Regions from separate parts of the Mycolicibacterium sp. XJ879 genome, predicted to be linked through region 1. Evidence: riboswitches for the same ligand, from Rfam matches in the RefSeq annotation. Region 1 holds a riboswitch; the other holds the start of a gene.
The links. Region 1 has a riboswitch for cobalamin ahead of ABQF13_RS16500 (FecCD family ABC transporter permease). Riboswitches for the same ligand answer to the same signal wherever they lie in the genome.

Region 1 (7,440 bases):
GGTGATCGGCAATACTCCGTCGCTGATCACCAACACCTCGATGTCGCCGACCGCCACCGCATATCGCGAGGGCACCAACTCGTCGAGCCCTTGGGTACCGAAGTGGGAAACGTTGTCCAAGCTCATGGTTCTCCTCCTGAGCGCCTTGTCCCGAAGACATGGGATTGCCCTGTCTTTCCCGTAGAACGCGCCGCAGTGCGAGGAGTTATCCAGAGGGGGCGGTGACCACGAGTTCGTGGTCACCGGTGGCCCAGGCGGATTCGAACACATCGATGCTGACCTGCTCGCCGCGCGTGTCGTCGCTGCCGCTGTCGCCGAGATAGACCGCGTCGTTGTCGAAATCGATGGCCGCGACGGTGATCATGTGACCGCAGTTGGTCCGGTCGCCTTCGGTGTCCCAGATGATGCGGGAGTTCACGCACACCATCGCCTGTTGCCCGTTGCCGAGATAGCCGGCCAGCGCGTCGATGCCGGTGTCGAACCCGCCGTCGGCGGCTTCGGCGTCGTTGGTGTAATCCGCGTCGATCCCGTAGTGCTCCAGGAGGAGCAGCAGATCGGTCGAGCAGGTGCCGTGGCCGACGCCGCCGTCGCTGGGATCGACACTCTCGTCGTACACCGGTTCGCCTGGTGAGCACTGGCTTGGCGTGGCGGCTGCAAGGTCGATGATCTCGCGTTCGGTGGGGGCAGTACCGGTGACTTCACCGACGACCATGCGGGTGGCCATCAGACCGCAGTCGCTCTCGCTCTGCTGCGCCCAGAACCGGGTGGCGGCCCCGGGGTCTCCGTAGACGCCGCCGAGGATTGCGGTGTCGTCGTCCTCGGTGTCGTCTTGAATCGCATCGACGCTTCGCGGGGTACGCGGTTCGTCGTGCCCGCGACAGGTGAACGTCGGCGTTTCCGGCGCGGCTACCGCAGCCTCCGGCGGGGCTGCCGCAGGTTCTGTCGTGCCCCCGCAGGCGACGCCGGCTACGACCGCCAATCCGGCGATAACCGTGGCTATGAACCTGATTCGGGCTGGTTCACCTCTTCGGCGCAGTGCCACCCCGTGAAATTAGCAGATAGTTGTCCCGGCTAAGCACTTTTACGGTGTTCGATCGCGAACTGACGGATACACGCATTGATCTCGTCAGGGATCTCGGCTGGCAAGGCGTGGGACGCGGTGGGCCAGAGGTGATATCGCCACGCCGGCACCACGGACTGCATCCGTCGAATTCCCTTTCTGAATCGTGAACGGTGTTGCCCGCCAGAAGAACTTGGACCGGGATAGATACTGAACGCAACAGACGGTCGCTGGGGAAGCGCAGCGCTGGTGTGCGCACGGGTGGAGCGAAGGCCGCGAATCCTGCCGTGAACAACCGGGCAAGCGTATCGATGGAGCTGCCCGGTGTGGGGTGGCCCGCAATCCATGCCGCGGCTCTTCCGGCTCGCACGGAACGTGGGCGCGACATTATGAGCGCAAGACTTCGCCAGAACGTTGCAGAAGTCCGCGCCACCGTGCTGGCCGGATCAACCAGTGTCACGGTCGCCAGCCGACCGGGCGCACGCGCCGCAGTGTGGGTGGCGAGCCAACCGCCGTACGAATGCCCGACGAGGTGTACTGCACGCAGTCTCAGCCCCTCGAGGACTTCGTCGATGCTGCGTGCGCAATCTGCGGGAGCGAACATCGTTTTCGACTGAATGCTTGCCCCGGGTTGGCCCAACATATCCAACGTGTAAACGGTGAAATCGCTTGCCAACCCCGCGACTTGCTCCCACCACATCGCCGACGTCAGGAAAAAGCCGTGTATCAGCACGACGGGTATGCCGTCGGCCGGCCCGTGCTGGTATACCCGAACGGTGCCGAACCTGGTTGGAACGTCGTGTACGACATTCGGTGGCGGGCTCAGCGCCCGTAACTCGTCATACGCTGCCAGATAGTGCCTGCGCGCGTCGGCGCACTTGAACCCGCCGTCAGCTAAGCCCAGCAAGAACACCTCCTGCCGACGCGGCAATGCACGATCGAGCCACGGTAACGCTCAACAAATCCTTCTTACCGCAAAATCGCCATGAGGTAGCCTCAGCCGTTGAGAACGGTCACATCCGTGTATGCGGGTGTCAGGGAATCCGGTGGGAATCCGGAACTGGCGCGCAGCGGTATGGGGGACGGGCTCGACATTAGTCACTGGGAGGCCACTGGAATCCTGGGAAGGCGTCGAGTCCGGACGATCCCGAGTCCGAAGACCTGCCGTTCTCACTTGTGTCCACCGGTATCTCGCGCTCGGATACCCCGGCATATTGAGGCAAGTTCTCGACGTGACTGTCACCGAGAAGACACTTCGTCGCACCGGCGCGACGCCCGTGCCGACGGTGCGACGTGTCTCGGTTGTCGCACTGACCACGGTGCTCGCGATCCTCACGGCGGTGAGCATCGTCGTCTCGGTCGCCTTCGGCGCCGAGCAGATTCCGCTAGGTGACGTGTGGCGCACCGTCATCGGCCGCTTCACCGGCGCAACCGTCGAGACGGGATACGACGTCATCGTCTGGGATCTGCGCTTGCCGCGCTCGGTGCTGGCGGCGATCGTCGGCGCGGGTCTGGCGCTGGCCGGCGCGCTGATGCAGGCCCTGGTCCGCAACCCGCTGGCCGAACCGTATCTGCTGGGCGTCTCGGCGGGTGCGGCGGTGGGCGCGACGGCAGTGATGACGCTGGGCGCGCTGGCCGGGCTGGGGATATGGGCGTTGTCCGGCGGTGCGCTGATGGGCGCGCTGGTCGCGACGCTGACCGTCTATCTGGTGGCGCGCGCCCAGGGCGGGCTCACCGCGCTGCGCCTGATCCTGTCCGGCGTGGTGCTGTCGTCGGCGTTCATGGCGTTGTCGTCGCTGCTGGTGTTCACGGCGGGCGATCCGCACGCCGCCGAAAGCGTGATGTTCTGGCTGCTCGGCAGCGTCGCCGGTGCGACGTGGGCGAAGGTGCCGCTCGCCGGTGCGGTGGTGCTGATCTCGTTCATCGGGGCGCTGCTGATCCATTCGTGGCTCGACGCCTACGCCGCAGGCGCCGACACGGCCACCTCCCTCGGCGTGCCGGTACCCGCCCTGCGCAACGCACTGTTCCTGATCCAGGCGGTTCTGGTCGGCGTGCTGGTCGCCGTTTCCGGCGGCATCGGGTTCGTCGGGCTCATCGTGCCGCACGCCGCGCGGCTGGTGGTGGGGGCAACCCATCGCGCGATGCTGCCGGTCGCCGTCTGCACCGGGGCGTTGTTTCTGGTGTGGGTCGACGTGATCTCGCGCGAGATGGCAGCACCGCGGGAGATGCCGCTGGGCATCGTCACCGGTCTGATCGGCGCACCGGTGTTCCTGTTCCTGATGGGGCGCCGCCGCTACGAGTTCGGAAACAGCACATGAGTGCGGCCGCGATGTGCGCGCAGGGCTTCGAGTGTCGCCGCGGTGGCAGAACCGTGGTGGCCGGTGTGGATCTGGCGATTCCCGCCGGCACCCGGTTGGCGGTGGTCGGGCCGAACGGCTCAGGTAAGACCACGCTGCTGCGTGTCCTGTCGGGCTTGGACGCGCCGGCGTCCGGGGCGATCCGGGTCGACGGGGAAGATCTGCACCGCATGCCCGCCCGGCGCCGGGCCCACACGATCGCGGTGGTCGGGCAGGAGGAGCGGCCTTCGGGTGAGCTCACGGTCGCCGAAGCCGTCGGGCTGGGGCGGACCCCGTACCGCAATCCGTGGTCGGGCGCGGGGCTGGGAGAGCAGGGCATCATCGACGACGCGCTGGACGCCGTTGGGCTGCGCGGATGGGGCGATCGGTCGTGCTCACAACTCTCCGGTGGTGAGCGCCACCGCGTCGTGCTTGCGCGGGCGCTGGCTCAGCGCACATCGGTACTCGTACTCGACGAACCCACCAACCACCTCGATGCCGCTTGGCGGCTGAGGTTCATGCGGATCCTCGATGACCTCGAATGCACGGTCGTCGCCGCGATGCACGACCTCGACCTCGTACTACGGCATTTCGACGCGGTCGCCGTCGTCGCCGGCGGGACCCTCTTCGCGCACGGGCCACCCACCGAGGTGCTGAACTCGCGGCTGTTGTGGGAGGTGTTCGACGTTGCCGGTGACGTCGTCGCCCATCCCACGACGGGCCGTAGCCATCTCCTGCTCACCCACGCCGATCCGGCATTCAACGAATCACGAGGAATATGACAGTGGCACAACACCTTCGGGTCAGCCTGGCCCTTTCCGCACTGTTGGTGGGCTTGAGCACCGCGTGCGGGTCGCCGACCGACGCGTCTTCTCCCGCCGACACGGTGACCGTCACCAACTGCGGTGAGGAGGTCACCTACGAGCAGCCGCTGGAGCGATTGTTTGTCAACGACGGCGGAATGATCGCGATCGCATTGGCCGCCGGCGCGCGTGAGCAGATGACCGCGGTAAGTTCCATGGCCCGCGACGTGGACGTACTGCGACTCGAATACGGTTCGCAGGTCGACGATCTCAACGAAGTGGCGCCGGCACAACCGACCCTGGAGAACATCGTCGGCGCGCAGCCGCAGGTGCTTTTCGCCGGGTTCAATTACGGCATGGGGGAGGCACGGGGGATCACGCCGGAAATCCTTGCGACACACGGCATTGACGTCTACCAGCTGTCGGAGGCATGCCGCCAGATCGAGGGGGAGGCCAAGCGCGGCACCATGGACCCGTGGGTCGCGCTTGACACCGACCTGCGCAACATCGGCACCATCACCGGAAACGCCGAGCAGGGCGCGCGAGCGGCCGACGATATCGTCGCGAGGCTGCAAACCTTGCGTGCCGCACCGCAACCCGAGCAGAAGCCGACCGTCTTCCTCTTCGACAGCGGCAAGGACACCATATTCTCGTCCGGCGCGTTCGGCGGGCCCCAGGGCATCATCGACGCTGCCGGGGCCCGTAACGCCACCGAAGATGTCCAGGACACCTGGACGACGGTGAGCTGGGAACGGATCACCACCGCCGATCCCGACCTGATCGTGTTCGTCGACTACCCGGGCCAGACGGCCGAGGAGAAGATTGCAGCGTTGAAGAGCAACCCGGCGAGCCGGAACCTCAGGGCGGTCCGTGAGAACCGGTTCATCAACCTGCCCTACGCCATGTGGGTGTCCAGCCCGCTGAACATCGACGCCGCGGAGACGCTGCGATCAGTGCTCGAAAAGCACGGTCTTGCACCACAATCGGGTATCACGCCGAGCCTTGACGTGGCACAGCTCGATCTTCCGGGCAACGATTGGTTGAAGTGACCTTCTAGGTGCGGTTGAGTGCGAGCACGGGGATGGTGCGGATGCCGGCGGTTTTCTGCTCGTACTCGCCGAAGCCGGGATAGCGGCGGGCTTGTTCGCCGTAGATGCGGTCGCGGTCGGCACCGGAGATCTCGGTGACGCTGACGTCATAGGTTTCGGTGCCGACCTCGACGCGCGCGGTGCCGGCTGACGTGAGGTTGTAGTACCAGGCGGGATGCGTCGGGGCGCCCGCCTTGGAGGCGAACACGTAGATGGTGTCGGGATCGTCGTCGTCGGGCAGGTACATCGTGGGCGTGACGTTCTGCTTACCGGTCTTGCGGCCGGTGTGGTGGATGAGGACCATCGGAGCGCCTTCGAAGTTGCCGCCGACCCGGCCGTCGTTTGCGCGGAACTCATTGATTATCTGCGTGTTCCAGTCACTCATCGTGTTGACATTACGCCGACCGGCCCTACCCGGCCAGATCGGGGCTCAGCCGAACAGCGGCAGGGTGCGTTTGCGAGCCAGTGCGTCCATCCCGCGCTGGATGCTGGCTTGTACCTCGCGGTACTTTTGCTGCACGTAATCGTCGTCGTCAGCGCGGGCCGGATCGTGATCGACGTCCACGGCAGGCATTAGCCGCGTACGAATCTTCGCCGGCAACGGGATCTGCGGCAATGCGGCAGGCGCGATGCCCCAAGGCAGCGACACGGCGACCGGGAACACCTTGAGCCGCAACACCTTGTCCAACCGCAACGCACGCGACATTCGATCGCCGCGGATCAGCACCGGCATAGCGTCAGAACCTCCGACCGTCGCGATCGGCACGATCGGCACGCCGGCTTTGATCGCCATGCGCACGAACCCAGCTCGGCCGGCGAGATTGGCGACGTCCCGTTCGACCCACGGCTGCAGCGAGTCGACCTCCCCGCCGGGCCACACCGCAACGTCGCGTCCTTCGGCCAGTGCGGTCGCCATCGAGTCCGGTGCGGCCGGCAACACGCCCATCGCGCGGAAGTAGCGACCGATCAACGGGATCGCCATCAGCGCGTCGTGGGCGGTGCCGTGCAGGGTGCGCTCCTGACCGAACCGGCGCCACCATTGCACGCCGACGGTCCAGGCATCCCACACGAACGGAGCACCGGAGTGGATGCCGACGAGTAGCACCGGCGGATCGGGCAGGTTCTCCCACCCGTCGAATTCCATCCGGAACCAGTGGTCGACCAGGAAGTTCCACAGGTATTTCTGGCGCTGCATGGTCGCCTCGTCCTGCCCGCCCAGGTCCCACTCTGCGGCTCGTTCGCTGAACCAACCACTGACGCCACCGTCGGTGTCGGCACGCCGCTGCGCCATCGTGCTGCGGGCCTGCTCAGCGTGCTGCTCCGCCTGCCGGCGGATGGCGTCGGGACGGGTATCGGCGTTGGGCATGACAACCGGGTACCCACGATGTGGGTGCAGTCACACCCACGCTCAGCGCTGATCGAGTGCGTCGATGAGTTTGCGATTCGTCGTTGGTCCGTACCTGCATGGCACACGAAAATATGAGCACCAACCGGATCGTCAACGCCACGCCCGACACCGTGTTCGCGGTGCTGGCTGACCCGACCACCCACCAGGAGATCGACGGCACCGGCTGGGTACGGGAGTCACTCGATAGAAAACAGCTGAGTGAGGTCGGACAGGTCTTTCGGATGGCGATGTACCACTCGAACTTTGGCGGCATGCATTACGAGATGGCCAACCGGATCACGGTGTTTGAACCGCCGCGTGCCATCGCGTGGCTGCCGGGTCAGGGTGATGACGATGCCGAACTCGAGATCGGCGGCTGGTTCTGGCGCTACGACCTCGAGCCGGTCGGCGATGACCGGGCGAAGGTCACCCTGACCTACGACTGGTCGGCGGTGCCTGCGGCGATTCGGCAAAACATCGAGTTCCCGCCGTTTGACGGCCAGCACCTGGACAATTCGCTCGAGCACCTCGCCGATCTGGCCGAAAAATAGCTCGGGGACGCCTACGCCGGCTAATGGTGTGCGACTCTTAGCCTGTGGTGGATGTTCCGCGGAGAACGGTGCGTCGTGGCGCGAAGTTGGCGGGCCTGCCGGTGCGCGCCGCCGGCCGAGCGGTGCTCGGCTGGGGGCAACGGCTGGCCGGCGGCGATGCGGACCTGATCGCTGAGCAGTGGTCAGCGCGCAGTGCCGAGCAGGTATTCGCCGTG
Region 2 (7,440 bases), on a different contig from region 1:
ATAGGGCGAGCATACGCTGGTTATTGACACCGACGAATATATTCATTGTGGCAACCGCGGCCGCCTGGTAGGCGCCGCCGCTCGTCGGCTCCTACTCCGGCCCGCCCGACCGGAGGCACCCGTTTTTAAAACCCTCGTGCCAGCGCGGCGGCCACGGTTGCTATAGCTGGGGACCATACCATACGGGCTGGTACGGAATGGCCGGTTTTGCACGGAAGTCTGCTGGCGCACAACGCTTCTGACGCCGCGCCCGACCCGGCTGCCCATCCCGGGCGTTTAGCGGCTCCGCGAGTGGGCAACCGGATGTGCGTGGAGCCCGATAACACCGAATTCGACGCCTCGCCCAACGACGCCGGCGGGGTCGACGACACCCTGCGCCCGATGGAGGCGACCGATTCCGACGACGTCCGCAACGACGAAGGCGATGAGGTGGTCGATCCGCCGGAGGAGTGGGCGGCCGCCGACCACATCGCCGCCGAACCCGACGGTGAGTCCCTCGACGAGAAGCTGGCCGCCGAGCGGCCCGACCAGACCCCGAGGCCGTCCCCGCAAGGCACCGACGACGTCGAGCGCATCGACCCCGAAAGCCACGGCCGCAGCGAGGGCGATGTCGACGGCGCGCCGGAGGATGGCAGCTCGATCTTTCCCGTCGTCGAGTAGCGGTCAATCCGTCGGGGTGCGCAGCACCAGCATCGAGCGCGCCTCGACGGTGACCTTCGCACCCGCCGCGACCTCGGCGCTCTCGTCGTCACCGCCGGCTGCGGTGTCGACGACGGGAAGCCACGCCGGTGCGTATTTCTTGGCCGGGAGGGCGAACTCGATCGGCTCGTGGTGCGCGTTGAAGCACAGCAGAAACGAGTCATCGAGCACCCGCTGACCTCGCACGTCCAGATACGGGATGCCCTGGCCATTGAGGTACACCGCGATCGACTTGGCGAACCCGCTCTCCCAGTCCTCGTCGCTCATCTCCGAACCGTCGGGCGCCAGCCAGGCGATGTCGGGTAGACCCCCGCCGCCGCGCCGGCGTACGGGGTCCCCGGAGAAGAACCGTCGCCGCCGGAACACCGGGTGGGCGGCGCGCAGCGCGGACACCGTGCGGGTGAACTCCATCAACTCGGTGTCCGCGTTGGCCCAGTCGATCCAGGACAGTTCGTTGTCCTGGCAGTACACGTTGTTGTTGCCCTGCTGCGTGCGCCCGAGTTCGTCGCCGTGGCTGATCATCGGCACGCCCTGAGACAGCAGCAGCGTAGTCAGGAAGTTGCGCTGCTGGCGTGCCCGCAGCGCGTTGACCTCCGCGTCGTCGGTCGGGCCTTCGGCGCCGCAGTTCCAGGACCGGTTGTGGCTTTCGCCGTCGTTGTTGTCCTCGCCGTTGGCCTCGTTGTGCTTTTCGTTGTAGGACACCAGGTCACGAAGCGTGAAGCCGTCGTGTGCGGTGACGAAGTTGATGGAGGCGACGGGCCTGCGCGCGGTGTGCTCGTAGAGGTCGGCCGAGCCGGTCAGCCGGTAGGCGAACTCGTCGATGGTCGCCGGCTCACCGCGCCAGTAGTCGCGAACCGTGTCGCGGTACTTCCCGTTCCACTCGGTCCACTGCGGCGGGAAGTTGCCGACCTGGTAGCCGCCGGGTCCGACGTCCCACGGCTCGGCGATCAGCTTGACCTGGCTGACCGTCGGATCCTGCTGCACGAGTTCGAAGAACGTCGACAGCCGGTCCACGTCGTAGAACTCGCGGGCCAGTGTGGAGGCCAGATCGAAGCGGAAGCCGTCGACGTGCATCTCGGTGACCCAGTAGCGCAGCGAATCCATGATGAGCTGCAGTGAATGCGGGTGTCCGACGTTGAGGCTGTTGCCGGTGCCGGTGTAGTCCATGTAGTAGCGCTTGTCGTCCTCGACCAGCCGGTAGTAGGCCGCGTTGTCGATACCGCGGAAGCTGGCCGTCGGGCCCAGGTGGTTGCCCTCGGCGGTGTGGTTGTAGACGACGTCGAGCAGCACCTCGATGCCGGCTTCGTGTAGCGCACGCACCATCGCCTTGAACTCCTGCACCTGTCCGCCGGGGTTGGGGCTGGAGCTGTACTTGGCGTCCGGGGCGAAGAAGCCGATGGTGTTGTAGCCCCAGTAGTTGGTGAGGCCCTTCTCCAGGAGCGTGGAGTCGTTGGCGAAGTGGTGCACCGGCATCAACTCGAGCGCGGTGACCCCCAGCGAGGTCAGATGCTCGATGATCACCGGATGCGCGACGGCCGCGTAGGTGCCGCGGATCTGTTCGGGGATGTCGGGATGCGTCTGGGTCAGCCCCTTGACGTGGGCTTCGTAGATGACGGTGTCGGCGTACTCGTAGCCGGGCGGGCGGTCGCTGCCCCAGTCGAAGAACGGGTTGATGACGACGGACTTCGGCATGGACGCCGCCGAGTCGTCGTCGTTGCGGCTGTCGGGTTCACCGAAGGTGTAACCGAACAGCGCCTGGCCCCAGTCGAAGTTGCCGTCGATGGCTTTCGAGTACGGGTCGGCCAGCAGCTTGTTCGGGTTGCAGCGCTGTCCCTCGGCCGGGTCGTAGGGGCCGTGCACCCGGTACCCGTAGCGCTGGCCGGGTTCGATGTTGGGGATGAAGCCGTGCCAGACGAACCCGTCGACCTCGGGCAGCGTCAGCCGGGATTCGGTGCCGTCAACGTCGAACAGACACAACTCCACCTTGTCGGCGACCTCGCTGAACAGGGCGAAGTTGGTGCCGGTGCCGTCGTAGGTGGCGCCGAGGGGATATGCCTTGCCGGGCCAGACTTCCAAGATTGCACTCCAGTGATCGGTGAACGAGACGATACGGGGGATGCCCAATCGCGGCGCATCGCAACCGTGGTCCGTCGGATAGGGTGGGCGGTGCAGTTGGTCTGTTGGCGCTGAAGTTTGGCGTCGGCATCGAGCCACATGTGTGGCGAGAGGGAACCCGGTGAGAATCCGGGACTGTCCCGCAGCGGTATGCAGGAACGACTGCCGTCATCAGCACTGGCCCACCGGGGCCGGGAAGCGACGGCCACTAGGTGCACTTCGGTGCGTGCCTGCGAGTCCGAAGACCTGCCAGCTGTGCCGGACGCGCCGCGTCCGGTGGTTCATCGCCTCGTGGAATGGGCAGTGGCCGAAGCGGTGAAAACCCGTATTCGGTGCGCGTCCCCGGCGATGACCATCCGCCGTAGCAAGAGGACCACGTCATGAACACCACCGCTTTCAACGCCACCATTCTCGGATCTCCCCGCATCGGGCCGAACCGCGAACTCAAGCGCGCCGCCGAGAAGTACTGGGCAGGCAACTCCGATCGCAGCGAGCTGGAATCGGTGGCCGCGCAGCTGCGCCGCGACACCTGGGAAGCCCTCGTCGCCGCCGGGCTGGACTCCGTGCCGGTGAACACCTTCTCCTACTACGACCAGGTGCTCGACACCGCGGTGATGGTCGGGGCGCTACCGCCACGCGTCGCGGGGGTGGCCGATGATCTGGACCGCTACTTCGCCGCGGCCCGCGGCAACGACGAGATCGCACCGCTGGAAATGACCAAGTGGTTCGACACCAACTACCACTACATCGTGCCCGAGCTGGGCCCCGACACCAGGTTTACGCTGGATCCGGCCAAGGTGCTGGCCGAGCTGAAGGAGGCGCAAGCCCTCGACGTGCCCGCGCGCCCGGTGCTCGTCGGCCCGATCACCTTCCTGGCGCTGTCCAAGGCCGTCGACGGAGCCGCCGCGCCGATCGATCGGCTGGACGAGCTCGTCGCGGTGTACGCGGAGCTGCTCGGGGAGCTGACCAATGCCGGCGCGGCGTGGGTGCAGTTCGACGAGCCGGTGCTGGTGACCGACATCCTCGACAACACCGCGGAGTTGGCCCAGCGGACGTACGCGACGCTGGGCCGGTTGACCAGACGGCCGGCGCTGTTCGTCGCGACCTACTTCGGCGAGCTCACCGCCGCGTTGCCCGCGCTGGCCCGGACACCGGTGGAGGCCATCGGGGTCGACCTCGTCGCCGGGGGAGTGTCGGCGGTGGCGGCGGTGCCCGAGCTGGCCACCAAGACCCTGGTGGCCGGCGTCGTCGACGGCCGCAACATCTGGCGCACGAACCTGGAGTCCGCGCTGGCGACGCTGGCGACGCTGATGGGCCTGGCCGACCACGTGGCGGTCTCGACGTCATGCTCGACGCTGCACGTGCCGTATTCGCTGGACGCCGAGGAGGGGTTGGACGCGCAGTTGCGCAGCTGGCTGGCGTTCGGGTTCGAGAAGGTCGCCGAGGTGGTGGCGCTGTCGCGGGGCATCACGACCGGGCGCGACGCCATTTCGGCCGAGGTGGCCGCGTCCAACGCCGCCGCCGCGTCGCGGCGCTCCGACCCGCGCCTGACCAACGAACAGGTGCGGTCGCGGATTTCCTCGATCGCCGCGTCGGGCGCCAAGCGGGGACCGGCCGACAAGCGTCGCGCCGCCCAGCAGGAGCGGCTGAAGCTGCCGGTGTTGCCGACGACCACCATCGGGTCGTATCCGCAGACGTCGGCCATCCGGGTGGCCCGCGCCGAGTTGAGGACCGGCAAGATCGACTACGCCGAATACGTGCGCAGGATGAAGGCCGAGATCGCCGAGGTGATCAAGCTGCAAGAGGACCTCGGCATCGACGTGCTGGTGCACGGCGAACCGGAACGCAACGACATGGTGCAGTACTTCGCCGAGCAACTCGACGGCTTCTTCGCGACACAGAACGGCTGGGTGCAGTCCTACGGCAGCCGGTGCGTGCGCCCGCCGATCCTGTACGGCGATGTCGCGCGGCGCCAACCGATGACCGTGGAGTGGATGAGCTACGCGCAGTCGCTGACCGACAAGCCGGTCAAGGGCATGCTCACCGGTCCGGTGACGATCCTGGCGTGGTCGTTCGTTCGTGATGATCAGCCGCTGGCGGAGACGGCGGCGCAGGTCGCGTTGGCCATCCGCGACGAGACGGTCGATCTGGAATCGGCCGGCATCGGCATCATCCAGGTCGACGAGCCGGCGCTGCGCGAGTTACTGCCGCTGCGGTCGAAAGACAAAGACGCCTATCTGCGGTGGGCGGTCGATGCGTTCCGGCTGTCCACGTCGGGTGTCGCGGACGCCACCCAGATCCACACCCACCTGTGCTATTCGGAGTTCGGTGAAGTGATCGGCGCGATCGCCGCGCTCGACGCCGATGTGACGTCGATCGAGGCGGCGCGTTCGGATATGGAGGTGCTGGAGGATCTCAACGCCGCGGGGTTCGCCAACAGCGTCGGGCCAGGTGTCTACGACATCCACTCGCCGCGGGTGCCCGGCACCGAGGAGATGGCGACGTTGCTGCGCGAGGCGCTGGAAGCCGTTCCGGCAGAGCGGTTGTGGGTCAACCCGGACTGCGGGCTCAAGACCCGCAGGACCGATGAGGTGACGGCGTCGCTGCGCAATATGGTCGCGGCAGCGACGCAGGTGCGCGGCTCGGCTAGCTGACCTGCACGCCGGCCGCGCGCAATTCCTCGAGGGCTGTGGCGGTCGAATCCGGGGCCACGCCCGCGGTGAGATCCAGCAGCACCCGGGTGGTGAAACCGGCGGCGTTGGCGTCGGCGGCGGTGGCCCTAACGCAGTGGTCGGTGGCGATCCCGACCACGTCGACCTCGTCGACGCCGCGCTGCCGTAACCAGTCGGCGAGCGCGGTGCCGTCGTCGTCGGTGCCCTCGAACCCGCTGTAGGCCGCCGAATAGTGGCCCTTGCGGAAGACGGCTTCCACGGCGGTGGCGTCGAACTCCGGGTGAAACTCCGCGCCGACGGTATCGGCGACGCAATGCCTGGGCCAGGACACCTTGTAGTCGGGGTTGTCGGAGAAGTGGTCACCGGGATCGATGTGAAAGTCCTTGGTGGCCACGATATGTGCGTAGTCGGATCGGTCGGCGAGGAGGCGGGTGACGTTGCGGGCCACCTCGCCGCCGCCGGTCACGGCCAGCGAACCGCCCTCGCAGAAGTCGTTTTGCACGTCGACGATGATCAGCGCCTTCATACCTCAACCGTAGCGCCGTCATCCGCCGAAGAGCAGATACAGCCCGGTGAACGTGTAGCCGACCATCACCAGCATCATCGCGAGCTGACCGGTGAGCTGGTGGTCGGCGGGCAGCAGCCGCAGCGCGCGGTCGTGCGCGGCGATCACCCCGGCGACGTGGCCGGCCAGTACGCTACCGACCTTGATGGTGGCCAGCAGCGAAGGATGAAGCGACAGTACGTAGTTGACTTCCGCGTCGAGCCCGAACAGCAGGATGATCGTCTGCTGACCGCGTTCCACCAGGTAGGTCAGGTAGTGCGCGAAGACATAGCCGATCACGATGGGGATCAGCGAATGCGCCATCTGTCCGGGCAGCGCGCGGCGCTGTTCGCGGTCGACGCCTCCGGTCGCAATTGCGGCCAGCCAGAACGTGCCCGCGACCACCCCGATGAACAGCAGCAGACCTGCCGTGCGGATCAAGGTGGCGGTCAGGGTGGACGTGGAGTTCTCGTCGACGAAATCGCGCCAGCGCGGCATCGCCGAAAAGCTGTCGAACGCAGTCGATCCCAGCAGCACGGCCATGACCGCGACGATCCCGGACCGGATCGGCAACGACGGCAGGTGATCGAACGGATTGCCGAACGCGACCAGCCCGCTGCGCGGGTCGCGCCGCCACGGCGACAGCCGCGACACCACCACGCTGTATACCTCGAACGGATCGGCCCGGCCATACCAACGCGGACCACACAGCAGCCCACCTGCCAGCGTGATCACCAGATAGATCAGCAACCAAATCCGGATGGCGCCAAGCGATCCGGGGTCGGGGCTGGCGAGCTCCAACCACACGAACGCGAACAGGCCCAGCGCGGCAGGCCAGTATCCCAACGCCGCCGGGTAGGCGCGGCCCAGAGAGCGCCAACCCCCGAGCCGATGCACCGCGCGAACGGGTGAGATCGCCCGCCACACCGGGCCGGCCACCAGCGACAGCGCCACCACGCCGACCCAGATCAGCACATAGAACACGCCGGGTAACGGGTTGTCGGCGTCCTGTGGTCCGATGATGGACGCCACCGCCACCCACACGGCGAACGCCAAACCGGCCAGCGCGACGACCCACCGGGTGACGGGTGCGTCGATCACCGTCGTCACCCAGCGCGGCAACGCGTGTGCGGGCTTGTCGGGATCGAAGCGGGGTTTGCGCCACGCGAACGCGACGATGGCGAACGTGAAGGTCAGCGTCCAGGCGGCGCCGATCAGGGCGTAGGTGAACGGGATCGGCAGATCGGTCGAGCCGCCAAGGCCGTGCGCCAGTACGGCCAGCGACGGGTCGGTTCTCACCGCACCTGGATGGTCGCGACGGTCTTGTTCGCGTCGTGCAACTCCACGTCGACGCGACCGGGCACGTCGACGGTGAACTGAAACTGCTGGCCCGGTTCCGCCTTGACCGGG

Region 2: another riboswitch for cobalamin. It lies ahead of metE (5-methyltetrahydropteroyltriglutamate--homocysteine S-methyltransferase); the one in region 1 lies ahead of ABQF13_RS16500 (FecCD family ABC transporter permease).

The regions. Positions count from the first base shown of each region.
Region 1 covers NZ_JBEFTH010000007.1:6,704-14,143, reverse strand. Annotated here, with positions in the region: gene ABQF13_RS16515 (MBL fold metallo-hydrolase) at 1-126, opposite strand, end outside; gene ABQF13_RS16510 (hypothetical protein) at 206-979, opposite strand; gene ABQF13_RS16505 (alpha/beta fold hydrolase) at 1,020-1,760, opposite strand; cobalamin riboswitch at 2,054-2,243, shown strand; gene ABQF13_RS16500 (FecCD family ABC transporter permease) at 2,338-3,378, shown strand; gene ABQF13_RS16495 (ABC transporter ATP-binding protein) at 3,375-4,178, shown strand; gene ABQF13_RS16490 (ABC transporter substrate-binding protein) at 4,175-5,248, shown strand; gene ABQF13_RS16485 (nitroreductase family deazaflavin-dependent oxidoreductase) at 5,253-5,672, opposite strand; gene ABQF13_RS16480 (lysophospholipid acyltransferase family protein) at 5,718-6,653, opposite strand; gene ABQF13_RS16475 (SRPBCC family protein) at 6,752-7,225, shown strand; gene ABQF13_RS16470 (ABC1 kinase family protein) at 7,294-7,440, shown strand, end outside.
Region 2 covers NZ_JBEFTH010000002.1:358,213-365,652, forward strand. Annotated here, with positions in the region: gene ABQF13_RS05475 (TetR/AcrR family transcriptional regulator) at 1-2, opposite strand, end outside; gene ABQF13_RS05480 (hypothetical protein) at 304-660, shown strand; gene glgX (glycogen debranching protein GlgX) at 664-2,775, opposite strand; cobalamin riboswitch at 2,876-3,082, shown strand; gene metE (5-methyltetrahydropteroyltriglutamate--homocysteine S-methyltransferase) at 3,195-5,468, shown strand; gene ABQF13_RS05495 (isochorismatase family protein) at 5,461-6,012, opposite strand; gene ABQF13_RS05500 (hypothetical protein) at 6,031-7,329, opposite strand; gene ABQF13_RS05505 (hypothetical protein) at 7,326-7,440, opposite strand, start outside.